Regions from separate parts of the Pseudoalteromonas sp. P1-26 genome, predicted to be linked through region 2. Evidence: predicted binding sites of a transcription regulator. Region 2 holds the regulator's gene; each other region holds the start of a gene.

Region 1 (6,215 bases), on a different contig from region 2:
AATGGAATGGCTCAGGTAGTTGACCCTATACGTAAAATGGTCAGCTTTAGACATTTAAACTTACTCGATTCATATGCCCTAATGGGCAAGTTTGACATCATATTTTGCCGTAATGTGTTGATTTACTTTTCACCAGAAGTAAAAGCTAAAATCATTTCTCAATTTGCTCAAGCTTTAAACCCGAAAGGTTACCTGTTTTTAGGTGCGTCAGAATCAATGGCGGGCTTAAGTGATAGCTTTGATATGGTTCGTTGTAACCCAGGTATCATCTATCAGAAAAAGTAAACTCTCCTTAGCAACCTAGTCCTTAGGTTGCTAAATTTACCTATTTTTCAGTCTCTTATATAAATCAAATTACTCCTAAATTTTTGGCTTAGCTTTTGCATTAACCACTACAGAGTCAATTTTTTGGAGATGGTTATGGCTATCAGTTTTGATAAAGCATTTGGTGTTCATCCTCATGCGATGTTGATCCGTTCACAACGCGCTGAGTTATTAGCGACAAATATCGCTAATGCTGATACGCCGGGCTATAAAGCGAAAGATATCGATTTTGCCTCGGCATTAAAAGCGGCAAAAAGCAACCAACAAGGCGGCAATAGCATGGTAAGAACCGATGCTAAACATATTGCCGGGGGCAGTCGTTTTGTTGGCAGCGCAGAAATGTTTCGTACGCCAAATCAAGCAGATACAGGTGATGGTAACTCAGTCGATATACAAGTGGAACGAAACTTGTATGTACAGAACTCATTAGAGTATCAGGCAAGCCTGCAATTTATGAGTAGTAAAATTAAAGGCCTTAAAAAAGCCCTCGGTAGTCAAGGAGCTTAATCATGAGTTTGTATAATGTTTTTGATATTTCAGCAACCGGTATGAGTGCGCAAAATGTTCGCTTAAATACCACAGCCAGTAATATCTCGAATGCAAATACGATTAGTTCTAGTCAAGATCAGACATATCGAGCGCGCCACCCTGTTTTTGCTGCAGAGTTGACTAAAGCGTCAGCATCACAAAGCAATCCTCAGGGCTCTTCTGTTGGCGTTAAAGTGTTAGGCATTGTAGAGAGTGATAAACCTCTACAAATTGAATATAACCCGAACCACCCAAGTGCGGATGAAAATGGTTATATCTACAAACCTAACGTTAATGTTGTAGAAGAAATGGCAAATATGATTTCTGCCTCTCGCTCTTACCAAACAAATGTGCAAGTTGCTGATGCAGCTAAGCAAATGTTAAGTAAAACACTGTTGTTAGGACAACGGTAACCGAGGATAAGTTATGAGTAACGACATCAGCTCTGCATCATCATCCTATATGGATAGTTTGCGTTGGAATCAAAGTAGTACGCAAACAACTGAAGAAGACAACAACACGCTTTCTCAGGAAGATTTCTTTTCGTTGTTAACACAGCAGTTGTCGTTTCAGGATCCGAGTAATCCTGCTGATAACGATCAAATGATTGCGCAGATGACGAACTTTACCATGGCTGAAGGTATTTCAAACTTAAACGAGAAGTTTGATTCACTCACTGCATCAATGACATCAAATTCTGCGTTACAGGCTTCGACTCTTGTTGGTAAGCAAGCGTTACTTGAGTCTGACACCATTGATTTTGATGGCGAAAATCTAGCTAAAGGGTCGGTGGTTGCAGAAACCGCTGTTGAATCTTTAACGCTAAGAATAACGGATTCATCAGGCCAGTTAGTGCGTACCATTGAATTAGGTTCTCAGTCAGCGGGTGCACTTCGTTTTGAATGGGATGGTAAAGACAATGATGGCAATGTGCTACCTGAAGGTGAATATGACATCAGTGCTGAAGGCTTTGTAAATGGAGACTACAGCAGTATGCCAATGGCGACCTTTAAGAATATTGAAAGTGTCAATATTAATGGCGCAAGCGGCATTATCGTAAATACAAAAGAGGGTGCGGTTAGGCTAACTGATATAGCTGAAATCGCATAAGTAAAAAAGGTTTGGGTTAGCTTAGGCTAAGAGATAGGTTAGAGGTGAGTTATGAGCTTCAATATTGCATTAACAGGCTTAGCAGCCGCGCAAAAAGATTTAGACGTTACCGCAAATAACATTGCTAACGTTAATACTACGGGCTTTAAAGAGTCTCGTGCAGAGTTCGCTGATGTATACGCATCATCAGTATTTAGTTCTGGTAAAACAAAAAATGGTGACGGTGTAAGAACAACAATGGTGGCACAACAATTCCACCAAGGTTCGTTATCTTTCACAAATAACTCACTTGACTTAGCGATCACTGGTGAAGGTTATTTCGCAATGGCGAATGACCTAGGTGCACAAGACTTCACATATACCCGAGCAGGTGCGTTTAAATTAAATAAAGATAACTTTGTAGTCGATGCTAATGGCAACTATCTACAAGGTTTCCCTGTTGATGAAGCAACCGGTGATACCACTTCTGTTAGCTTAAGTACATCTTCTGCACTACAAATTCCTGATGCATCAGGTTCACCACGTGCAACCACGAATGTTTATTCATCTTTTAATCTAGACTCTCGAGCAACTTCACCGTCAGTGACGCCGTTTGATCCTGAGACAAGTGCTTCATATAACAGCTCAACATCAACAACAGTGTATGATTCATTAGGTGAGCCACATATTTTACAATTCTTTTTTGTGAAAACTGATTCAACAACTACTGGTAATGAAAATGAGTGGGAAGTGTATGCTACTTTAGATGAAAAACCGTTTGCTGCGGATGGTACTGAGCAAACTACGTCGCCATACACGCCTATTTCGACTTTTCAGTTTGACTCAAGTGGTTTACCACTAAATACAGATGGTGTAGCAAACACTGACACTACGTTTGACCCATTAACGTTACCAAATGGTGTTGGTGCTGCGGCAGGCTTATCTGACTTACTTTCTAATGGTGCCAGCTTCCCAGATGATGTCACTATTAATTGGCGTGATGAAGCAGCAACAACAAATAAAATTCCTACTCAGTATGCTAGTAACTTTGAAGTAAAAGCACTGGAACAAGATGGTGCGACTGTAGGTCGTCTATCAGGTATCGATATCGGTTCTGACGGTAAAATTGTTGCTTCATACAGTAATGGTGATACTTCATTCCTAGGTCAAGTTGCGATGGTACGCTTTTCGAACTCACAGGGTTTACAACAAGTGGGTGATACGGCCTGGAAGAAGAGCCTTACATCAGGTGAACCTATTGCTGGCGAACCAGGTTCAGGTACCTTGGGTTCAATTAACTCATCTGCGCTTGAACAATCAAACGTTAACCTAACTAACGAACTTGTTGACTTGATTAGTGCGCAGCGTAACTTCCAAGCAAATTCACGTGCGCTTGAGGTTAACTCAACACTACAGCAAAACATCCTACAGATCCGTTAATTTTAACGGCTCTAAGCTTAATCCGACACGAAGGCTGCTCCCTCTATTGGCAGCCTTTTTTCATTCTAATTATTCATTTTTCTCTTCTATTTTAGCGTCAATTTTACTTTGGCACTTTTATTGCATTTCTTAGTTATCGTATTTTTAGTGAGTCAATGTTATGGACAAAATGGTCTACATTGCCATGTCGGGTGCTAAGCAAAGTTTGCGAGGTCTTGAACTCAAGGCCAACAACCTTGCGAATGCTAACACCACTGGCTTTAAAGCTGATTTTGCACAAGCTCGCTCTATGCAAGCCTTCGGTGAAGGTCTGCCATCTAGGGTGTTTGCAATGCAAGAACGCCCTGGATCTAATATGGAATCGGGTGGTTTTGTTGAAACTGGCCGCGAGCTTGATATCGCGATGAGTGACCGTGGTTGGTTGAGTGTACAAGATGCATCAGGCAATGAGGCGTACACCAAAACTGGCACATTAAACATTACTCCAGATGGCGCGTTGATCACTAGCCATGGCCGTCAAGTAATTGGCGAAGGTGGTCCAATCATTTTGCCATTACCTATCGAGAAAGTTGAGTTTAGTGAAGACGGTGCTATTCAGGTTCGCCCACAAGGTGCGCCAGCTAACTTTTTGGAAGTGGTTGATCGCTTAAAAGTGATTGAGGCTGATAACACTCAGCTTGAAAAAGGTAATGACGGTTTATTTCGACCAAAAGAAGACATGTTGGTCAATGACCTTTGTGGTTTTTGTGATATTTCACCAAACGTAAAGGTACTGTCGGGTACGCTTGAAATGTCGAACGTAAACCCAGTGCATGAAATGGTCGACATGATCAGCAATCAACGCCAATTTGAATTACAAGTTAAATTAATGAAAACAGCCGAAGAGCTCGACGAGCGTCAAGATCAGCTGTTACGCATTGTTTAAGATGACTGAGAGGGTAGAGTTATGAATCCTGCATTATGGATCAGTAAAACCGGGCTTGACGCCCAGCAAACCGATATTTCGGTGATCTCAAATAATCTCGCGAATGCCAGCACGGTCGGTTACAAAAAAAGCCGCGCCGTATTTGAAGATTTACTATATCAAAACATCAATCAACCAGGTGGCCGTTCGTCGCAAGACACTGAAATGCCATCGGGTTTAATGCTTGGTGCCGGTGCAAAAGTGGTTGCTAACCAAAAGAACTTTTCACAAGGTAACATGCTTACCACAGAAAATTCATTGGACTGGATGATCTCAGGTCCTGGCTTTTTTGAAGTGCAATTACCAGATGGCAACATTGCATACTCACGTAATGGTCAATTCACCACTGACGAAGATGGTCGCATTGTAACTTCTGGTGCGGGTTTTCCATTACAGCCAGAAATGAACGTACCAGACGATGCACAATCAATTACTGTTTCGCAAGACGGTGAAGTGTCGGTACGTATTTCAGGACAAGCAGAGAACGTGGTCATTGGTCAGCTAACAATTAGTGACTTTATTAATCCATCAGGTCTTGAGCCTATGGGGCAAAACTTATACACAGAAACCGCTGTGAGTGGCGCACCTGTGCAAGGGAACCCAGGTATCGATGGTTTAGGTACTGTGGTTCAAGGTTCACTTGAAACGTCTAATGTGAATGTAACAGAAGAGCTTGTTAACTTGATCGAAACGCAACGAATTTATGAAATGAATTCAAAAGTGATTTCAGCGGTTGATGAAATGCTTAGTTACATCAATCAACAGCTTTAATGGGTAGGAGGCAGCATGCGTAACATTATCTTAGTCACATCGGCAGCATTAATGCTGGGTGGTTGTATGACAACGCAAAATCATCATGTGGTTCAGGATGACCCTTACTATGCGCCTATGTATCCGGAGCCAACAACAGAGCCAATGGTACCAACGGGTTCGTTGTTTGATAGTTATTCAGCAGATGACTTGTACTCAGATAAAAAGGCATTGCGCGCGGGTGATATCATCACTGTTAAATTGCAAGAATCAACGCAAGCCACCAAAGCGGCAAAAACCGAAACCGACAAAGAAACGGACGCTAGTTTAGACCCTGTTATTGGGCTTGGCGGTAATCCAGTTAACATTGGCGGTGATAGCATTCAGTTTGGTATTGGTTCTGGGGCATCGTTTAAAGGTGATTCAAAGTCTAACCAATCAAATAGCTTATTTGGTGATATATCTGTCAATGTGATGCGTGTTCTACCGAACGGAAATTTGGTTATTCGCGGTGAAAAATGGCTCACTTTGAATACCGGTGAAGAATTTATTCGCCTTGAAGGTTTAGTTCGTCCTGAAGATGTTCAAGCAGATAACACGGTCACATCAAACCGTATTGCTAATGCGCGAATTCAATACTCAGGTAAAGGGCAAATTCAAGAAACGCAAAGTGCAGGTTGGCTGTCTCGTTTCTTTAGTAGTTCGCTTTTCCCATTTTAGAGGAATAAAGTCATGAATGGGTTTAAATACATCATCGCTCTTTGCTTAATTAGCCTGCAGTTTTCTGCACAGGCTGAGCGAGTCAAAGATGTATCTATGGTTGAGGGCGTGCGCGCAAACCAATTAGTGGGTTATGGTTTGGTTGTCGGTTTGCCTGGCACAGGTGAGCAAAGCCGATTTACCCAACAAAGCTTTAAAGCCATGTTAAATGGCTTTGGTATTACCTTACCTGATAGCTTAAAACCTAAGATTAAAAATGTTGCCGCTGTGGCTGTGCATGCAGAGTTACCGGCATTCAGAAAACCCGGTCAAACCATTGATATTACGGTTTCGTCTATTGGTAGTGCGGGTAGTTTACGTGGCGGTACTTTATTACAAACCTTCCTAAAAGGGGTTGATG
Region 2 (6,215 bases):
GCCAGTTAGTGGCTTTAAATCAGGTTCCCAGTGTGGGTTAGGTAAAAAGCGTGCATCAAAAACGTAGTCAGCTTCTTTTGGAATACCATGCTTAAAGCCAAACGACATAAAAGTAATAATTAGCTTTTTATCTTTTTTACCTAAAATCTTTTCGCGAATTGATTCTGCTAACTGATGAACACTCAGATCAGTGGTATCAATCATAAAGTCAGCGCGAGTGATCAACACATCAAGCAGGATTTTTTCTTGTTTAATGGCCAGATCAAGCGGCAAAGAATCAATAGATAGTGGATGCAAGCGGCGTGTTTCTGAAAAGCGTTTGATCAGAGTTTGGTCATCACTGTCTAAATAGAATAGTGTTGGGTTTGCGAAACCTGGCAGGTACTCAAGAATATCATTAAATTCTTGCTGCTCTTTCGGTAAGTTACGTACGTCGATACTGACCGCTATTTTATCGTAGTTATCAGACACACTACGTACGAGCGAAGGCAGTAAATTAACCGGAATATTATCAACGCAATAATAGCCTAAGTCTTCAAGTACTCGTAAAGCGACCGATTTACCTGAGCCTGAGCGACCGCTGATAATTATTAATTCCATTTATGCCTCTGCTGATATGACCTGAAACAGTTGCTGATCGGTAGTAGCACTACGCAGCTGTTTACAAAATTCTTTATCTTTAAGTCTATCAGCAATTGTTGATAAGGTCTTTAGGTGAAGCTGACAGTCACCATCTGGTACGATGAGTGCCACAAAAATATCAACTGGACGATTATCAATTGCATCAAAATTAATAGGGGATTCACTCACTATCACAAATGCATGAGGCTCATCTGCGCCGCTCATTCGGCCATGTGGAATAGCAATACCTCGGCCAATGCCGGTGCTACCTAGTTTTTCTCGGTTGAGTAAAGCATCTAGGATATCTTGTTGCGATAAATGAGGAAGCTGCTGGTGGGCCAGTTCGCTGATATATTCAAGAATTCTTTTTTTGCTATTAAAAAGGACCGCAGCTTTGCTGCAGTCCTGGTTAGTAAGTGAACTTAGTTTCATAATTTAATGTCGAGCTAATTTCTCTTTGTGTTTAATGACTTGGCGATCAAGTTTATCGATCAGTGAGTCAATGGCTGCGTACATATCTTGATGTTCTGTAGAAGCGAATAATTCGCCTCCGTTTACATGTAAAGTTGCTTCTGCTTTTTGGCTTAATTTTTCTACATCTAGAATGACATGAACATTATTAATATGGTCAAAATGCCTTTCTAGTTTTGCAAACTTGGTGTTTACATAGTCTCTTAATGAATCTGTGATTTCTACATGACGACCAGTTAAATTTAGTTGCATAAGCATTTTTCCTTCTATGTAAAACGTCTAAATCAGACTCTTACGCTGATTAGACGGAGGTATTGCTAGAGACTCACGATATTTTGCAATTGTACGTCTAGCTACTTTAATTCCTTGCTCAGCCAATATATCTGCAATTTTGCTATCACTCAATGGTTTAGCTGAGTTTTCTGCAGCGACTAACTTCTTGATTAAAGCGCGTATTGCTGTAGAAGAACACTCACCACCATTTTCGGTGCTGACATGGCTTGAGAAGAAATATTTCAACTCAAAAATACCCCGTGGGGTATGCATATATTTTTGCGTTGTTACCCGTGAAATCGTCGATTCATGCATTTCGACCATTTCAGCAACATCATTTAGCACCATCGGCTTCATTGCCTCAGGGCCATGCTCAAAGAAAGCTTGTTGTTGTTGAACGATACAGTTGGTCACCTTTAATAGCGTATCGTTACGGCTTTCTAAGCTCTTAATAAACCACTTTGCTTCTTGTAAGTGAGAGCGAATAAATTGGCTGTCGCTACTTGATTTAACAGAGCGAGACATAGCTGCATATTGGCTGTTCACTCTAATCTTTGGCATACAATCTGGGTTTAACTCGACTACCCAGCGGCCTTTCACTTTTTTCACTGATACATCAGGTATAACGTACTCAGATTCTTCGCGTACTATGCTATCCGCAGGCTTAGGATTTAAGCTGTGGATGAGCGTCATCACTTCTTTAAGCTCGTTTTCTTTAAGCTTAGTCTTTTTCATCAAAGTTCGATAGTCGCGACTCGCTAATAATTCGATATGCTCAGATAAAACCATTTTAGTTTCAGCTAAATATGGCGTATCGGCATCGAATTGGCGTAGCTGAATGCACAGACATTCTTGTAAACTGCGCGCGCCAATACCCACAGGATCAAATAACTGAATTCTTTTTAAGACCGCTTCGACTTCATCAAGTTCGATTTCTTCTTCATCGTTATTTTGATTAAAGCTTTCGACGATATCTTCACAGCTTACCGTTAAAATACCTGAATCATCGATAGCTTCTACAATTGCGACAGCAATCGCTTCATCAGTAGGGCTAAATGGCGTGAGCTGTAATTGCCACATTAGGTATTCGTGAAGAGTTTCGGTTGATGCACCTTGATAGATAGACTCATCTTCAGGCATTGGCCCTGATGATGTTGAAGGGGCGGCACTCATGTACTCATCCCAAGTAACATCCATGGCTAAGTCATCGCTTACGGTGTCTTTATTGAGAGCATCACTACTTTCTTGCTCGTACTCGCTAGGTGCTTCTTCGGCAGACGCGCTGACTTGCACATCGTCAGACTCCGCTTTTTGCTCATTCTTGCCGGTGCTTTCTTCATTGTAATCCGCTTCTTCCACTTCAAGTAGGGGATTACTATCAAGCGCTTCTTGAATTTCTTGCTGGAGATCCAATGTACTGAGCTGCAACAAACGAATAGCTTGTTGCAGTTGTGGAGTCATTGTAAGTTGCTGGCCCATGCGCAGCTGTAATGATTGCCTCATGTATCCCTAACAATCCTTTTAAAGTTATCGATAACTGTGCAAACACAGTTAAGTCATTATCGATTTATTGTCATTGTTATTAGTCTAGCAGATGCTCTAGTCGCTGGCGTAATGGTTACAGCCTGAATTGCTCGCCTAGATATACATCGCGTACAGTTTGGTCTGCTAATACGTGCTCAGGTGTGCCTGATGCAATTAGCTCCCCATGAGAAACAATGTAGGCTTTTTCACAAACATCAAGGGTTTCTCGAACATTATGGTCAGTAATTAGTACACCGATACCACGATTTTTTAGGTGCTCAATAATTTTCTTTATATCTAACACTGAAATCGGATCAACACCAGCAAAAGGCTCATCTAAAAGAATAAATTTAGGATTAGCGGCTAATGCACGGGCAATTTCAACGCGGCGGCGTTCACCACCTGACAGCGCCATACCTTGGCTATCGCGAATGTGTTGGATGCTGAATTCATCGAGTAAGCTATTTAGTGTTTCTTCGCGACCTGCTTTGTTTAGATCTTTGCGGGTTTCTAAAATAGCCATCAAGTTTTGGTAAACCGTTAACTTTCGAAAAATTGACGATTCTTGTGGCAGATAGCCGATACCTAAGCGGGCACGATTGTGCATTGGCAAAAGGGTAATATCGTTATCATCAATGCTGATTTTACCTTTGTCGCTTGGAACTAGGCCTACAATCATATAGAAGGTGGTGGTTTTACCCGCACCATTTGGGCCAAGCAAGCCAACAATGCTGCCCGCTTCAACTTCAAGACCGACATTTTTAACCACTTGGCGGCCTTTATAGCTCTTAGCTAAAAGCTCTGCTTTTAATGTACTCATGGTTGGCCTTTATTGTCTTTTTTATTTTCAACAGGCACTAAAATAGTGTGTACACGATCTGTTGAGTTTTCGTCTTTTTCAGCACTGATCAGCTGCTGTGCCATATCATAGGTAATGCTTTTTGCTGTCACTTTTTGACCAGCTTGAGTAACTTCAGCTTCACCATTTAAGGTTAAGAAGCGTTTTGCAACATCATAACGAACTTCTTCGGCGCTGGCGCTCATCACGGTGCCATCAGTTTGCTTTTCTTCGAAGTAAGCAGGCTTACCTGTGGCAATAATTAACTCTACTGTACCCTCGGTGTCACCGCCGTGTGCTTCAAGGCGTTCAGCGGTAATACGACGATTACCATGCACGATCTCTACGTTACCTTCAAATATGCCAACGCCATCTTTTAGTTTACCTACTTGGCGATCTGAGCTAATGCTAATTTGAGCGCCTGTTTGCTCGGCAGCTGCGCCCGAAAAGGCAATCAATAAGCTTGGGATCAGGAGTAATTTCTTCAGTTTATTGGTCATAGTATATGGTTCGTGTATGGTTAGTTAACTCAACAATTTCGGTTTTTAAATCGGCTTTTAAGCCTTTACCGGTAATCTTTAAATTCGGTCCTGTTAGTGTCACAGGTTGCTTAGAAAACATGGTCATTTTATCAATATCGACATTAATGTTTTCTGCTTTTATATCTTCAATCATGCCGTTGTGGGTTAAGTTTTTAGCAACTACATCCCCTTCAAAAATCAGCTGATCGTTTTCATACAATGTGGCTTCTTTGGCTTTTACTTGCCAAACATGCTGGTCGCCATAAATAGTAAAAATAGGTTGCTCAAAAAAGGTAAACCCTAATTGTTGATACAACTCCATTTTAGCAGCAGCCACTTTATGACTAATTTTGCCTTGCTCATCATACGCTGTTTGCTTTAACGCCACAGCAGTGTAATCAGGTGTTGCGATGATCTCGTCTTCACTAGTTATTGTGTCTGTTGATTGGTTAAAGTACGGGTACCATAACCACACCATGCAACAAACAAAAACAATACTCAGTAAAATACGGGCTATATTCATGCGCTGGTTCCATCGCTAGTTAACGGCTTACCGTTTTCTAACATGAGTAAATCAGTTAATTCACGCACAGCTCCAAAGCCACCTGGTAATAATGTGGTGTAATGAGCCAGCTTTTTAATCAGTGGGTGTGCGTCGTTTACAGCAACAGCAAACCCTACTTTTTCCATTACTGGTAAGTCTGGACCATCATCACCAATATAGGCAATTTGTTCATCAGTCAGCCCCAGTTTATCTTTTAACTCTTGATAAGCAATCAGCTTATCTTCTTGTCCCTGATAAATGTGCTGAACTGTTAGGCTAGTCATTCGCTGCTGAACTATTTGTGAATGGCGGCCAGTAATCACAGCCACTTCAAAGCCACTATTAATGAGCGCTTTAATACCAAAGCCATCTTTAGTATTAAATGCTTTAAGCTCTTCGCCATCATTACCTAAATAAATTCGGCCATCAGAAAAAACACCATCTATATCACAGATTAGCAATTTTACTTTTTGTGCGCGCTGACTCACATCAGGGCTAAGAGGCTGGTATAGCTCGGCGAATGTCATTGCTTAAAGAACTCCTGCTTTTAATAGGTCTTGCATATTAAGGGCACCAATTGGCGTATTACTTTGATCTACCACAATTAAACCATTGATACGTTTACGTTCCATAATATTTAAAGCTTCAGCTGCAAGCATATCAGGGCGAGCAGTTGTACATGAACGAGTCATCACTTGGCTAATTGCCGTGTTATGGATATCGGTGCGCTGTTCTAAAATACGGCGTAAGTCACCATCAGTGAATAATCCGACTAACTTTTCATCTGCACCAATCACCGCGGTCATACCAAGGCCCTTGGCTGACATTTCGATTAGTGCGTCTTTAATGCTTTGGGTTTCGCGAACGATTGGCGTGGCGTCGCCTGCGTGCATCACATCATCTAATATAAGCAATAAACGTTTACCTAAGCTGCCACCCGGGTGCGAAAGCGCAAAATCATCGGCTGTGAAACCACGGGTTTCAAGTAACGCAACCGCTATTGCATCACCCATAACCAAGGTCGCTGTGGTACTTGCAGTTGGCGCAAGGCCTAATGGACATGCCTCTTGGCTTACTTTAATGCACACATGTACATCAGACAGTTTTGCCATGGTTGAGTCTGGGTTGCCTGTTAGTGAAATCATTTTTGCGCCAATGCGCTTGATAACAGGAATAATGCTAAGTACTTCGCTGGTTTCGCCTGAGTTCGAAATACACATCACCACATCATCACGGGTGATCATGCCTAAATCACCGTGGCTTGCTTCGCCAGGATGAACAAAAAATGCCGGTGTGCCAGTACTTGCAAGGGTCGCCGCAATTTTATTACCAACGTGGCCAGACTTGCCCATACCAATCACAATAATACGACCTGTACATTGGAACATTAATTGGCAAGCGTTATCGAAATCTTGATTTATAT
Region 3 (6,215 bases), on a different contig from region 2:
GTTTTTAAAACCCATTGCCGAAACGGGCAACACTGAGCAATTTATTGCTAATAGTCAGGCGCTGATTGCCAACAATCAAGCAAACATCGCTTATGTTTTGATTGAAAATGGCCAAGTGGTTTTTCAAGATTACTCAAAAAGCAAAGATGAAATAACTGCAAATACTTTGTTCCCAGTGGCATCGCTCAGTAAATTTATTACCGCCTATGGTGTGATGAGTCTGGCAGAGCAGCAGCAAGTCCTTTTAGATCACGCTATTAATGAGCAACTGACGGGTTGGCAGTTACCTGAATCAGAGTTTGATAATCAAACTGTTAGCCTTGCACATCTGTTATCGCATACTGCGGGGCTTGGTGATGGCTTAGGCTTTGCTGATATTCCTCTAAATGAAACCGTACCAAGCTTGCTTGAGTCGCTCAACAAGCCGCTATCATCAACGGGTGTGCGTGAAATAAAAGTCACCAAGCCTGTGGGCGATTTTAAGTATTCTGGGGGCGGCTATTTAATGCTAGAGCTGCTGGTAGAAGAAAAAACGAATCAACGTTTTGCAACTTGGATGGCTGATAACGTCTTTAAGCCAGTCAATATGACTGATGCCAGTTACGATGTACTCACTGAGTTAGACAACATCGCACCTGCTTATGATAAAAGCGGGCAAGCTGCGGGGCATTTTCAATACGCATCGGCAGCAGCAACAGGTTTACTGGCAAGTAGCCATGACTTAATCGCTTTAGTGCAAGCATTGACATCACCTAAAACAGGGCAGTTAAGCCTGCAAATGATCAGCTCCATGCGAGCGCCTTTGGCAATTAGCTTAGGCGCACCAATTTGGGGGCTAGGTACCATGCTTTATGCACCAACAGCATCGGGAGATTTTGTGTTTGGCCATGATGGCGCGAATGAGCCAGCAATAAATAGCACACTTCGCATCAACCCAGATAACAATGATGCAATCATCGTACTTAGTAGCGGCGGTGAACATATTGCATCAAAGCTCGGTTATGAATGGACGCTTTGGCAAACCGGTTACCCCGACTTTTTAGCGTTTGATGTTGCCTTGCAAAGTGCTTTTGTACCTTGCTTAATAGGCCTTGGCATCATCTTGATAGGTATGCTTTTGGTGCGCTTCAAAAAAGCGAAATAAGCAATTGATGTTAGGTTTAAATTATTTTTCTGCTTTACCCGGTAATTAGTAGCATTGTCATTGTTCATTAACGTGAACAGCTATAGTATTTGCTATACATTGATTATTCAGGGTAGGGCGCATGTTACGATTTTTTTCTATAGACCAAGGTGTGATCACAGAAACTGAGCCAGCTGCTGATACACCGCTTGTTACTTCTATTAAAAATGCCCACTGGATTGATACCATAAATCCGACTGAAGAAGAACGACAAGCGCTGGCAAGCACGCTTAATATCACCTTACCTGGTGCTGATGATGTTGAAGAAATCGAGGCCTCTTCCCGTTGTTTTATTGACCATGAAGGTTTGCATGTGCATGCGCTTTTCATGTCACCAAATGAAGGGCGCTTTAATACGGTAACCGTGGCTTGTTTGCTACAAGACAACTGCTTGCTGACAATCCGCGATGATGAACTAGCCGATTTTCGTCTTTTACGACTGCGTGCTCGGAAAGGGCAGGTAGCGTGTGATAATCCAAAGCAACTTTTGGTGACTTTATTTGATCAAAAAGTCGAAAACCACGCTGATATGCTTGAAGACATGCATCACCAGTTAGAAAAACTCAGTGCCTATGTACTTGAAGAGGATGACTCAGACTTAGAAGAAGCTGTTAGTCGAATTTCGCGCCTTGAAGATAATAACGGTAAAGTGCGTTTATGTTTGATGGATACGCGCCGGAATATCTCGTTTTTACTGCGCCACCTAGGAGCGCCGACAGAAGACCGCGAGTCACTTCGTGAAATTGTACTCGATATTGATACCCTTATGTCTCACTGTACATTTTTGTTTGATAAGGTGAATTTCTTAATGGACTCGACTCAGGGTTTTATTAACATCGAACAAAACCAAATTATAAAAACCTTTTCTATTGCCTCTGTGGTGTTTTTACCGCCGACCGTTGTCGCCAGTATCTATGGGATGAATTTTAACAGCATGCCTGAACTGCAATGGGCATGGGGTTACCCGTTTGCAATTGGCATTATGTTGCTGTCTGGCTTTGCACCTTACTTGTTCTTTAAACATAAAGGTTGGTTGTAACAAAGCATAAAAAAGCCCAGCAAATGCTGGGCAAGGGGTCTTCGGATAGACCTAGGGGGTTTAACCTTTAAATGGGGTTTAACCTTTCAATTCGCCGGTAGACGATTCGATATGTGCACGAACAAACCATTGGAATTGTTCTAAGTCAGCCAGTTGGCCGGTGATCATATCTTCAGAAACTGGGTCTAGCTCACCAAGCTTATCGATAGCTGCACGGTGGTCTTTATTGACTCCGTTATACACTTTATCAAGCGCTGTTAGATGGTCAGTAACTAAGCCTTTACCAATTGAATAATCTTGCCAAGTACGGCGTTCTACAATTGATTGTGGTGTGCCAACAGGTACGCCGCCCATAGTTGCAATACGCTCTGCAATCGTGTCAGTCATCTCTTGCACTGCGCTTACTTGCGGGTCTAACATTTCGTGTACACCGATAAAATTAGGGCCAACAACATTCCAATGAATGTGTTTTAAAGTGAGGTGTAAATCGATTAAAGCGACCATGCGCTGGTCTAGAATAGCAATCGTGTCAGCTGCAGCTTGGTCTTTAACACCGGGTGCTGTAAATTCTGCGATTTTTGATGATGAATTACTCATTACTCCTCCGAGATTATCTGTAAATTTCCTTTCGCTTTTAATCTAAAAAGCATGTGTAATTACATAGAAGCAAGCGTTGTGCCTAATAATCTTTAAATTATAAGGTTATGAATTTAAAGGGTTAATTTAATTTGGGTCTTGAGTGAGGGTGATACTAGCTAAGAAGAAGTATGAAAACTCTGCACACCTTCTGTAAAAAATTCAGTGTGCAGATACTAATTTACGACTTAAGAAAGTAAAGCCGCCGCTAAACGAACAAAATCAGATGAGGTTAGAATGCCCACTAGGTTGTTATCTTTATCAACCACAGGCATGCAGCCATGACGGTTTTCAACAAAAAACTTAGCAACTTCGTGTAGCGGTTGCTCTGGCGAGATACTGGTAAAATCGGTAGCCATAATATCAACCACTTTAGTTTGCTTTTCCTTGCGTTCGAGGGCGCTGGCACTGTAATTAGCCATGATATTCATTACCTGAGCAATCATGATTTTTTGCGTTAACATGCCAACCAAACCACCATGCTCATTGATCACTGGAATATGGCGGACATTTTTCTCTTTCATTAGATTATGCGCGTCATGCAGGGTATTTTGCGCGCTAATGGCGAATGGGTCTGGCGTCATCAAATCACTAACTAGGTGTGTCATGGCTAAATCCTTACAATTAATCAAGTTGTGGTAAGTCTAGCGCTTATCGAGTTAATTGCACTTTAGTGAGATCAAAGTTTTAGTGATTAACGGTGCAAGTACCTGCATTATTTTGCTGACAATAATGAAAGTCTAAATAATAGTGAGACTTAGCTGGTCGTTCACCTTTAGTGAGGTATTGATACATCAATTCTGCAGAAAGTCGGCCCATTTCAAATGGGTTTTGACCAATATTGGCCGATGATAATCCTTGTTGTAATACTTCTAATTGCATTTGCTCAGTATCGGCAGAAACGATCACCACCTCTTGATTAGCAATACGTTGCTTATGTTTAGCAATCACGTTTGCATAATTAGGGTTAAATTGGGCAAAGCCCGCTACCGCTAAAAATAGTGGTGGATTTTCAAGGTTAAGAAGTTTGTCGAGTTGACCGAGGGAGACCTCTCGCTTGCCTAAGCTATATAAAGGGCATCTATCAAACTCACTCCAGCCATTTTCACCACTTAAACGTTTATCTTTTTGCCCAGATAACGCATAGCGAACACCTTCAATGCGCTTGTTTAAATTAGGTGTTGTTGAGTGCCCTGATTGAATACACACCTGGTTATTTTCTTTGCTGGTGAATTTTTTTAATTCGTTCCCCAAGGCCACACCATAGTCAAAATTGTTGGTACCTACATAAGCTAAACGGTACTGCTGATCTTCTTCGAGCAGATCAGAGTCAAAAGTGATCACAGGAATATTGTTATCTTTAAGCTGTTTAAGGGCTCTTTCAACAAGGTAATTGGAATCTGTGGTTGCGATTAATAAACCACTAATGTTGTTTCTGCGAACAAGGTCGGTGATCACTAAGACTTGTGTGCGAATATCTTGAAAGTCTTTGGGGCCATCGTAAATACATTCAAAATCGAGATGCTGTTTTGCAAATTGCTCACACCCTTTAAAGGCTTGCTGATAAAAACTATCGTTTTTGGTTTTACCCACAACTGCCACCACATATTTAGCCTGAATTGGCAGGGCAAAAAGCCAAAAACTGGTACACAAAAGTACCCAGTTTAATTTAAAATTTAATAATACTTTTAAGGACATAGCACTACATATTGCAAGTTAAGCACGAGCTAATTATAGTGACAGAGTTGGAATTTACAAGATTGATAGAAAGGCATTTGCTTTCGTGGCGTCTCTAGTTATTTACTCCTTGTTTAGGCTGTTTGTTTCTATGCGATTACGACCATTATTTTTCGCTGCATAAACGGCTTTGTCTGCGCGGTTTACTAAGCTTTCAAAGCTGTCATTTGGTTGCCAATTGGTTAAACCAAAGCTAGCAGTAACCGATATAAGATGTTCTCGATAAGCTATTTGACTGGTTTCAAATGTTTTACGTAGGCCCTCTAAAAATTGCTTAGCCGAGCTGATGTCGGTAGCAAAGAACAACAGTAAAAATTCTTCACCGCCGAGCCTGCAACATAAGTCACCTTTATTTAAATGCTGTTTCATTAGATCAGAGAACACTTCAAGTACAAGGTCACCGCCATCATGCCCGTAACTATCATTAATACGTTTGAAGTAATCAATATCAACTACGCAGGCGAATAAGCTAGATGTTTGACTTGGGCTGAATAGTTGCTGTTGTTCAATAATGAATTGCAGCCCGCGGCGATTGTAGAGCCCGGTAAGCGGGTCTTTTAGAGACAATTCCAAATAACGCTTTTTTTCATCCACCAACAGGGTGGTGATGAGACCGAGGCCAGTCATAACAAACACGGTTGCATGGGCAATGACGGTCAATGAATACAAGGTCGCTAAGTTATGTTCATGGGTAATAATACTTAGCTGTGAAATGGGCACTAATAGTAAAATGCATTGCGCCATTGACAACACAGTGTTGCCAATATTCTTTTCACATACAGCGCGTTTAGTGGTGAAGTAAATAAGTGCGGGTAATACGCTTAATGTAAAGCAGGCTTCGACAAGGGCAAGTTGATTTATATTTTGAGTGAGGAGGGCAAATACAGAAAAAATAGCACCATGCGCAATAATTATCTTATTAAATCGGCTGGGTTCGTCGTGGTTATAAATGGATAATTGTAGCAACGTCATGGAAATCATATAAATCACCACGCCAGAGCGAAAACTTGGCGTAAGGTCTAATAAGTCTTGGATCCAAAGCCATGCAAAGCCAATTACACCAAGGTAAAAAAACAGGTTAAATAAGTAAATCGAGCGGTTATTAAAACTACTGCGCATCAGGCGCGTGGCTATAATGGAGCAGGTTACTACCGTAATGAGTAAGAAGACAAAAAAGCCGTGGTAAAAGTAATTCTCTACGTTACTAGCCATGAGTCGCACTGAAAAGCTCTAGGTAAATAAAGCTTAGCACAGGAAAAATTACTCACCTTTAAATCCTACCTATGATTCAAAAATGCTTTAATCGTTAGTTCATTTATTGATAGCTAAGCTTTAAATTTTTAAAGAAGCTACTGCAATGAAAACATGTTTATTTTTAGCCTTATTATTTTGCTCTGGGTCGGTTTTGGCTAATAGCGTCTGTGGTGGAACGACTGCCAATGGCTATGTACGCAATGCAGTAAAACTACCCAGCAAGGGTGATAACTTTACCAGCTACAGCAAAGTGGCTGAGCTGGCAGGGCGTACGTATGTTCATTCGCAGGTAAAAAACATTATTGTTGATGCCTACCAAGCGCTCCAGAAATCCCATCCAGATAAACGATACAAATACGCTGAAAC
Region 4 (6,215 bases), on a different contig from region 2:
TCTAAAAAGTCCAGCGTTTGAATAAGCTCTTCCGTTGGCATTTTGCCAAGCGGACGCATATCTGGTTGACGAGCCCAAATAATAATAAAAATTGCGATAGCCAAACAGATTGCCAAAGCGATCACTAAAGTAACCTGACGTAAAACATCTACACCGTTTAAGGCACTTAGGTAGCCTGACTTTTGCTCTTGTTGATCATCAGTATCGTTTGAGTCGATACCGCCGCCTGCTAAGGCTAGATCAGTTGATTGATTAGATTGCGCCACAATAATTCTCCACTACCTAGTTACACAGGCATGTTCATGATTTCTTTATAAGCTTCAACAAGTTTATTTCGAACTTGCACCGTAGCTTCAAAAGCGACTGATGATTTTTGCGAAGCAATCATTACGTCAGCTAAAGAAACACTGCGATCACCCATTTCCATTGCTGTTACTTTTTGCTTAGCGTCTTGTTGTAAGCCATTCACTGTATCAAGTGCATTGGTAAGTAAATCACCAAACTGTGCCGACGATGTTGGCTGAGTTTGTGTTGGTAAATTATTAATTGAGTTACTACGGCCTACTTCTGAAGCCATAGCTTGCATTTCTTGAAATAATGCGCTGTTTTGAACTTTCATAATACTCTCTGACAATGCAGTTTACTTATGCACTGATAAAGCACAAACCGTGCCACAAAATAAAACAAGTAAATTCAATAACTTGAATTATTAATTTCACATGTCAGAGTTTTGACAGCAAACAAGCTCACAAAAATGTGAGCTTGTTTGAGTAACTTTTTGGAAGGAGTTTATGCTGGTAAGGCTATACCCAAGTCTCGCATTTGCGCCAGTTTATAACGTAACGTGCGCGGACTAATACCTAAGGTTTCTGCAACCTCTTTACGCTTACCGTTACAACGCGCTAAGGTTTCTAAAATAATACGATGCTCTTTGTCTTTCAGCTCGTCTTTGTAATTACCTTGCTCACTCACTTGTGGCACGGTATCTAAATTAACTTCAACAGGCTGTTCTTGATATACCGGTGCGTTGTGTGGCGGCGTAGCGACTGGCTTTATATCAACCGTAAGCAACTCTTCAATAAAGACATCATCTTGATGAATACTATTCCCATCACATAATATCAACGCCCGTTGAATAACGTTATCAAGCTCTCGTACGTTACCAGGCCAAGCATGAGATAGTAGCTTTTGTTTCGCACCCTCACTTAGTTGAGCGATAGGCTCTTTACTTTTCAGGCAATGACGCTCTATTAAATGCTCAGCCAATACAATAATGTCGCCAGGACGCTCGGCTAATGGTTTCCACATTAGCGGGAATACATTTAAGCGATAATATAAATCTTCTCTAAATAGATTTTCGCTCACTGCTTCTTTTAAATCTCGGTTACTTGTAGCTAGAACGCGAACATCAAGCTCTATCGTTTTACGACCGCCTAAGCGCTCTACTTCGCGCTCTTGAAGTACACGCAGTAATTTAGCTTGTAAGCCTAAATCCATCTCAGTGATTTCATCTAGTAAGATGGTACCACCTTGAGCTTGCTCAAATTTACCCGGGCAAGCTTGAATCGCGCCGGTAAACGCCCCTTTTTCGTAACCGAATAAGGTTGCTTCAAGCATGTTTTCAGGAATAGCAGCACAGTTAATAGCCACAAAGGGAGCATCGCTACGATTTGATTTATCGTGGATAAAACGAGCCAAGACTTCTTTACCCGAGCCACTTGGGCCGAGTACCATGACACTGGCATCTGAGCGGGCAACTTTGCTCGCGAGCTCTAATAGCTTAATACTTGATGGATCGGCAACGATTGGGCCATCGGTTTCTTTTTCCTTTTCAGGCAAATAACGACTCACCATATTAAGAAGCACTTCTGGTGCAAACGGTTTTGCCATATAATCAATCGCGCCTAAACGCATTGCTTCTACAGCATCATCGATAGTGGCATAGGCCGTCATCATTAATACCGGCAACTCAGGATAATTAAGTTTAATGCTACGTAATAGGTCAAGGCCGCTCATAGCGCCCATTTGCACATCACTAACAACCAATGAATAGCTATTTTGCTTAAGCAAGATCATCGCTTGTTCAGCGCTATCTGCAGCAACGCAATCAATACCCGACATTTCAAGGGTATCAATCAGTGCTTCTCGTAAGCCTGCGTCGTCTTCAACGACTAAAATAGAGTTAGTATTCATTTTGCCTCCGCTGACATTGGTTCTGCACTAATTGGCAAGATCAAACTAAAACATGCTCCCCCATGAGCATTATTAGTCACTTCAACCCGTCCTTGGTGCGCATTGGCGACTGAACTTACAACTGCAAGTCCAAGCCCCGTGCCTTGGCTTTTGGTAGTGTAAAAAGGTTCGAATAATTTGTTCGCATGACGTAAATCAACACCTGGGCCATTATCACTGACACTGATGCGAACGCAGTTTTCGCTAGTTTCGTCACGTTCGGCACTCAGGGTTACCACAGCCTCAGAGCCAATAATTTGAATACTGTTGTGGATCAGGTTTTGAATAGCACTCGCCAGAGCAGTTTTATTACCCATAATTTCAATATCTGGCTCAGGCAAGTTCACGCTAAGTTCACTGTTATTTTGTGCAACCATAGCATCAGCACCGGCTTTTACTTCATTAAGTAACTGTTGCATTGAAACGCTTTCGACCACTTGTTGCTCACCACTTTTGGCAAATAACAGCATATCGTTCACTTGGGTTTCTAAATCTTTTAAACGCGACATTAGCTTCGTATGAAAGTTGCCACGCGAGCTTTCTGGCAATCGCTTTGAGCCTAAATTGGCAGCATAAAGCATGGCCGCAGATAACGGTGTTCTGACTTGATGAGCAAGCGAAGCGACCATTTTGCCAAGCGCACTTAAGCGCTGCATATGTGCTACTCGCTTTTGTAATCGCCTGGTTTCAGTTAAATCTGTCATTAAAATTAACTGCCCTGGCTCTGGAGCAAGCGCAGTAATATCAAGCTTTATTAAACGGCCATCCTTAAGTGATACTTCATGTCCATCGTCTTGCTGTGGTCGAAATGAGCGTTGAATTACGCTAAACCACTTTTCACCTTCGAGGGGTTCACCTAGCATATCAATGGCAATTTGATTAGCTTTTGCGATCATGCCTCGGCCATCTAAAACCACCACACCCGCAGGCATGGTATCAACCAAATGACCTAACCAACTGGCTTGTTGGCGCAGCTCACTCAACTCACCCACATACTCTTCTTGTTGTAAGCATGGGTTATATTGTTTGGCTGTGATAAATTGTGGTTTTAGGACATTTGCTAAGGCCATAATCGATACTCAAAAAATCGTGTCTACCTAGCTAAATGCACAATCCGTACCAAATTTATTTTTGTTTTATTTCAATAAATTAAAGACAAAACAACACTGACAAAAAAATGACAATCGCGAGGGAATAATGCAAAAAGAACACCATTGTCGTTGCCCGTGGCTCGATACCAGCAAAGAAGATTATGTGACCTATCATGACCAAGAATGGGGGGTGCCATTATATGATGATCACCGCTTATTTGAATTTATAACCTTAGAGTCAGCACAAGCGGGACTGAGTTGGTATACCATACTTAAAAAGCGTGATGGCTATCGCAGTGCCTTCAAAAACTTTGTTGTCGAAGAGGTTGCCAAAATGACCGAAGACGACGTCGAAAGGTTAATGCAGTTTGAAGGTATTATTCGTAATCGCGCTAAAATCGCCGCCACTATTAATAACGCGCAACGTTTTATTGAGATTCAAAAAGAGTTTGGCAGTTTCTCAAATTACCAATGGCAGTTTGTTGGTGGCAAACCGTTGGTAAACAACCTTGATAAATTAGAGGATTACCCGGCTATTACTGAAGTCTCAACAGCATTCGCCAAAGATTTAAAAAAGCGCGGTTTTAAGTTTTTAGGCCCTACTACAGTGTATGCCCACATGCAGGCCTGTGGCATGGTAAATGACCATAGCAATGATTGCTTTAGAAAAGCTGAGATAATTAGTGAATATTAAAGAGATAAAATCGAGGAAGAAACCTAACGCGGCTTAGTCACGCGTTAGGTTGTATTTCTTCATTTTTTCGACCAGTGTGGTGCGCCTAACACCTAAAATTTCTGCAGCTCGTGCAACAACGTAATCATAGCGCTCTAATGCTTGGCTGATTAAGCTGATTTCTAGCTCAGCAAGATACTCTTTGAGCTCAATTCCTTCATCTGGTAGTAAACCTGAGTCAACCGTTGTTGCTGGTACATCAGGTTCTTCATCATCATAATCACTAAAGCCTGTACTGAAAATATCGTTGAAAGCATCTCGCTCCATCAACTCTTCTGGATACTCAGGCTCATAAGCCTCAACTTCAATATAACGATATTTAGCTGGAAGGTCTGGCACATCAACTACTTTATCAGGGAACATGATCACCATGCGTTCAACTAAGTTAGCAAGTTCACGAATATTCCCCGGCCACGCATGCTCTTTTAAGCTTTGAATCGCACGCTCAGTAAATTTGGCCGTTGTGCCACTTTGCTCGTTCACACGACGCATTAGCTCTTTTAAAAGTAGAGGAATGTCGTCGGCACGCTCACTAAGCGAAGGGTTTTCAATTGGAAATACGTTTAAGCGATAAAAAAGGTCTTCACGGAAGTCGCCCTGCTCAATCATCTCTTCAAGATTGCGGTGAGTTGCAGCAATAATGCGTACATCCGCTTGAATAGGCTTAGTACCCCCTACTCGCTCATAGCTACGCTCTTGCAACACACGCAATAGTTTAACCTGCATTTGCAAAGGCATATCACCAATTTCATCTAGAAACAGCGTGCCGCCTTGCGCTAATTCAAAACGCCCTTTTCGTGCAGAAATAGCCCCCGTAAAAGCACCCTTTTCATGGCCAAATAGCTCACTTTCAAGAAGCTCGCCTGGGATAGCACCACAGTTTACCGGCACAAATGGCCCGGTATTGCGTTTAGAGAGTAAATGAACGTTACGTGCAACAACTTCTTTACCTGTGCCTGACTCACCTAAGATCAGTACATTTGCATCGGTTTTTGCTACTTGTTCAATTAAAAAGCGCACATCTTTTACAGCTTCGGTTTCACCGACTAAACCATCAAACGATTTGTTAGATTTAGCTTGTTTATGGTCACCCGGTAGCATGCGCTGATATTGCTGACAATCATGCAATAGCTGAGTAGTTACATCATGGTTAAACGGCTCACAAATTAAACCAACTACATTAGCAATGCTTAGTAACGGTTTGAGTGTTTCACCAATTAATAAAAACGGAATGGCTGGAAACTGTTTGATCACAGCCTCGTGATTTAGCTGCTGTAAAGCACCAAGAATGACCATGCATTCTTGCTGTTGATGTTTTTCACAAAAAGACTGTAATGAAGTCTCATCAACTAATTGTGCAGTTTCACCAATGAAGGTAAGTGCTGCATGTAAACCTATCGCACGATTATTATTATTGTCTAAAATTAAGATCATTATTGGCGAACCACAGTTACCACGAGGTTAGTTAATTTCTAAATTGTAAGCGAGTTTAGGAGGGATGCAAGCGCTAAGCGGCAATTTATTGACATCAACGCCAAAAAATAGTCACTTAGCACTAAAATTTAATACTAAAGAATTAAAGTAAACCTAATATAGATTCGGCTGAACGATTTGCTTGGCCACGTAAGGCAATCGATGCTTGCGATAAAATATCATTAGCTACTTGATCAGACACAGCTTTTGCATAGTCAGTATCTTCTATTCGGCTTTGGCTCGCAGCAATGTTCTCTCGCTGGTTGCCTAAACCTTTTATCGTACTCGCCAAGGTGTTTTGAAAAGCGCCTAGCTCAGCTCTTTGCGTGTTAATTTCTTCAGCTGCTTGGTCGCTAATATCAATCGCAGCTTGAGCTCCTGCTTGGGTTGAAATATCGATTCCTGCAATAACTGAAGCAATACTGCCATCAGATGGCGTCACTGATTGTGTGGTGTTGGCATCAGGACCAACTTGAAACGACACTTGCTCACCATCAAATAAAGGTTTACCACCGAATGTCGCATTTTCAAACGTTTCTGATATTTGCGTTTGTAATTGCGACACTTCTTCTTGAAGTGCAGCTCTATCATTATCTGTGAGCGCACCATTACCCGCTTGAATAGACAGCTCTCGAATGCGAGAAACGGCATCATTTACACCAGATAAATTTGACTCTGTTACTTGC

The links. Region 2 encodes sigma-54, which starts transcription at its own class of promoters, with help from an activator protein. Its sites were predicted from a motif close to GTTGGCACGNNNNTNGNNT; they were not measured.
Region 1: AN394_RS02090 (flagellar basal body rod protein FlgF) is a predicted target of sigma-54. The motif match lies at 3,489-3,507, and genes of this name have one in related genera.
Region 3: dps (DNA starvation/stationary phase protection protein Dps) is a predicted target of sigma-54. The motif match lies at 2,887-2,905, and genes of this name have one in related genera.
Region 4: AN394_RS02255 (PAS domain-containing sensor histidine kinase) is a predicted target of sigma-54. The motif match lies at 3,338-3,356, and genes of this name have one in related genera.

The regions. Positions count from the first base shown of each region.
Region 1 covers NZ_LKDX01000002.1:155,398-161,612, forward strand. Annotated here, with positions in the region: gene AN394_RS02065 (protein-glutamate O-methyltransferase CheR) at 1-285, shown strand, start outside; gene flgB (flagellar basal body rod protein FlgB) at 421-831, shown strand; gene flgC (flagellar basal body rod protein FlgC) at 834-1,265, shown strand; gene AN394_RS02080 (flagellar hook assembly protein FlgD) at 1,279-1,962, shown strand; gene flgE (flagellar hook protein FlgE) at 2,014-3,381, shown strand; gene AN394_RS02090 (flagellar basal body rod protein FlgF) at 3,542-4,306, shown strand; gene flgG (flagellar basal-body rod protein FlgG) at 4,328-5,116, shown strand; gene flgH (flagellar basal body L-ring protein FlgH) at 5,132-5,815, shown strand; gene AN394_RS02105 (flagellar basal body P-ring protein FlgI) at 5,828-6,215, shown strand, end outside.
Region 2 covers NZ_LKDX01000003.1:159,190-165,404, reverse strand. Annotated here, with positions in the region: gene rapZ (RNase adapter RapZ) at 1-600, opposite strand, end outside; gene ptsN (PTS IIA-like nitrogen regulatory protein PtsN) at 601-1,053, opposite strand; gene hpf (ribosome hibernation promoting factor) at 1,057-1,344, opposite strand; gene AN394_RS03450 (RNA polymerase factor sigma-54) at 1,372-2,868, opposite strand; gene lptB (LPS export ABC transporter ATP-binding protein) at 2,984-3,709, opposite strand; gene lptA (lipopolysaccharide transport periplasmic protein LptA) at 3,706-4,227, opposite strand; gene lptC (LPS export ABC transporter periplasmic protein LptC) at 4,217-4,771, opposite strand; gene kdsC (3-deoxy-manno-octulosonate-8-phosphatase KdsC) at 4,768-5,319, opposite strand; gene AN394_RS03425 (KpsF/GutQ family sugar-phosphate isomerase) at 5,323-6,215, opposite strand, start outside.
Region 3 covers NZ_LKDX01000013.1:53,875-60,089, reverse strand. Annotated here, with positions in the region: gene AN394_RS08835 (serine hydrolase) at 1-1,144, shown strand, start outside; gene corA (magnesium/cobalt transporter CorA) at 1,266-2,222, shown strand; gene dps (DNA starvation/stationary phase protection protein Dps) at 2,301-2,819, opposite strand; gene AN394_RS08820 (HPP family protein) at 3,047-3,466, opposite strand; gene AN394_RS08815 (substrate-binding domain-containing protein) at 3,546-4,451, opposite strand; gene AN394_RS08810 (GGDEF domain-containing protein) at 4,659-5,807, opposite strand; gene AN394_RS08805 (penicillin-insensitive murein endopeptidase) at 5,953-6,215, shown strand, end outside.
Region 4 covers NZ_LKDX01000002.1:190,429-196,643, reverse strand. Annotated here, with positions in the region: gene fliF (flagellar basal-body MS-ring/collar protein FliF) at 1-266, opposite strand, end outside; gene fliE (flagellar hook-basal body complex protein FliE) at 287-619, opposite strand; gene AN394_RS02260 (sigma-54 dependent transcriptional regulator) at 790-2,193, opposite strand; gene AN394_RS02255 (PAS domain-containing sensor histidine kinase) at 2,190-3,302, opposite strand; gene AN394_RS02250 (DNA-3-methyladenine glycosylase I) at 3,430-4,017, shown strand; gene AN394_RS02245 (sigma-54 dependent transcriptional regulator) at 4,051-5,490, opposite strand; gene AN394_RS02240 (flagellin) at 5,633-6,215, opposite strand, start outside.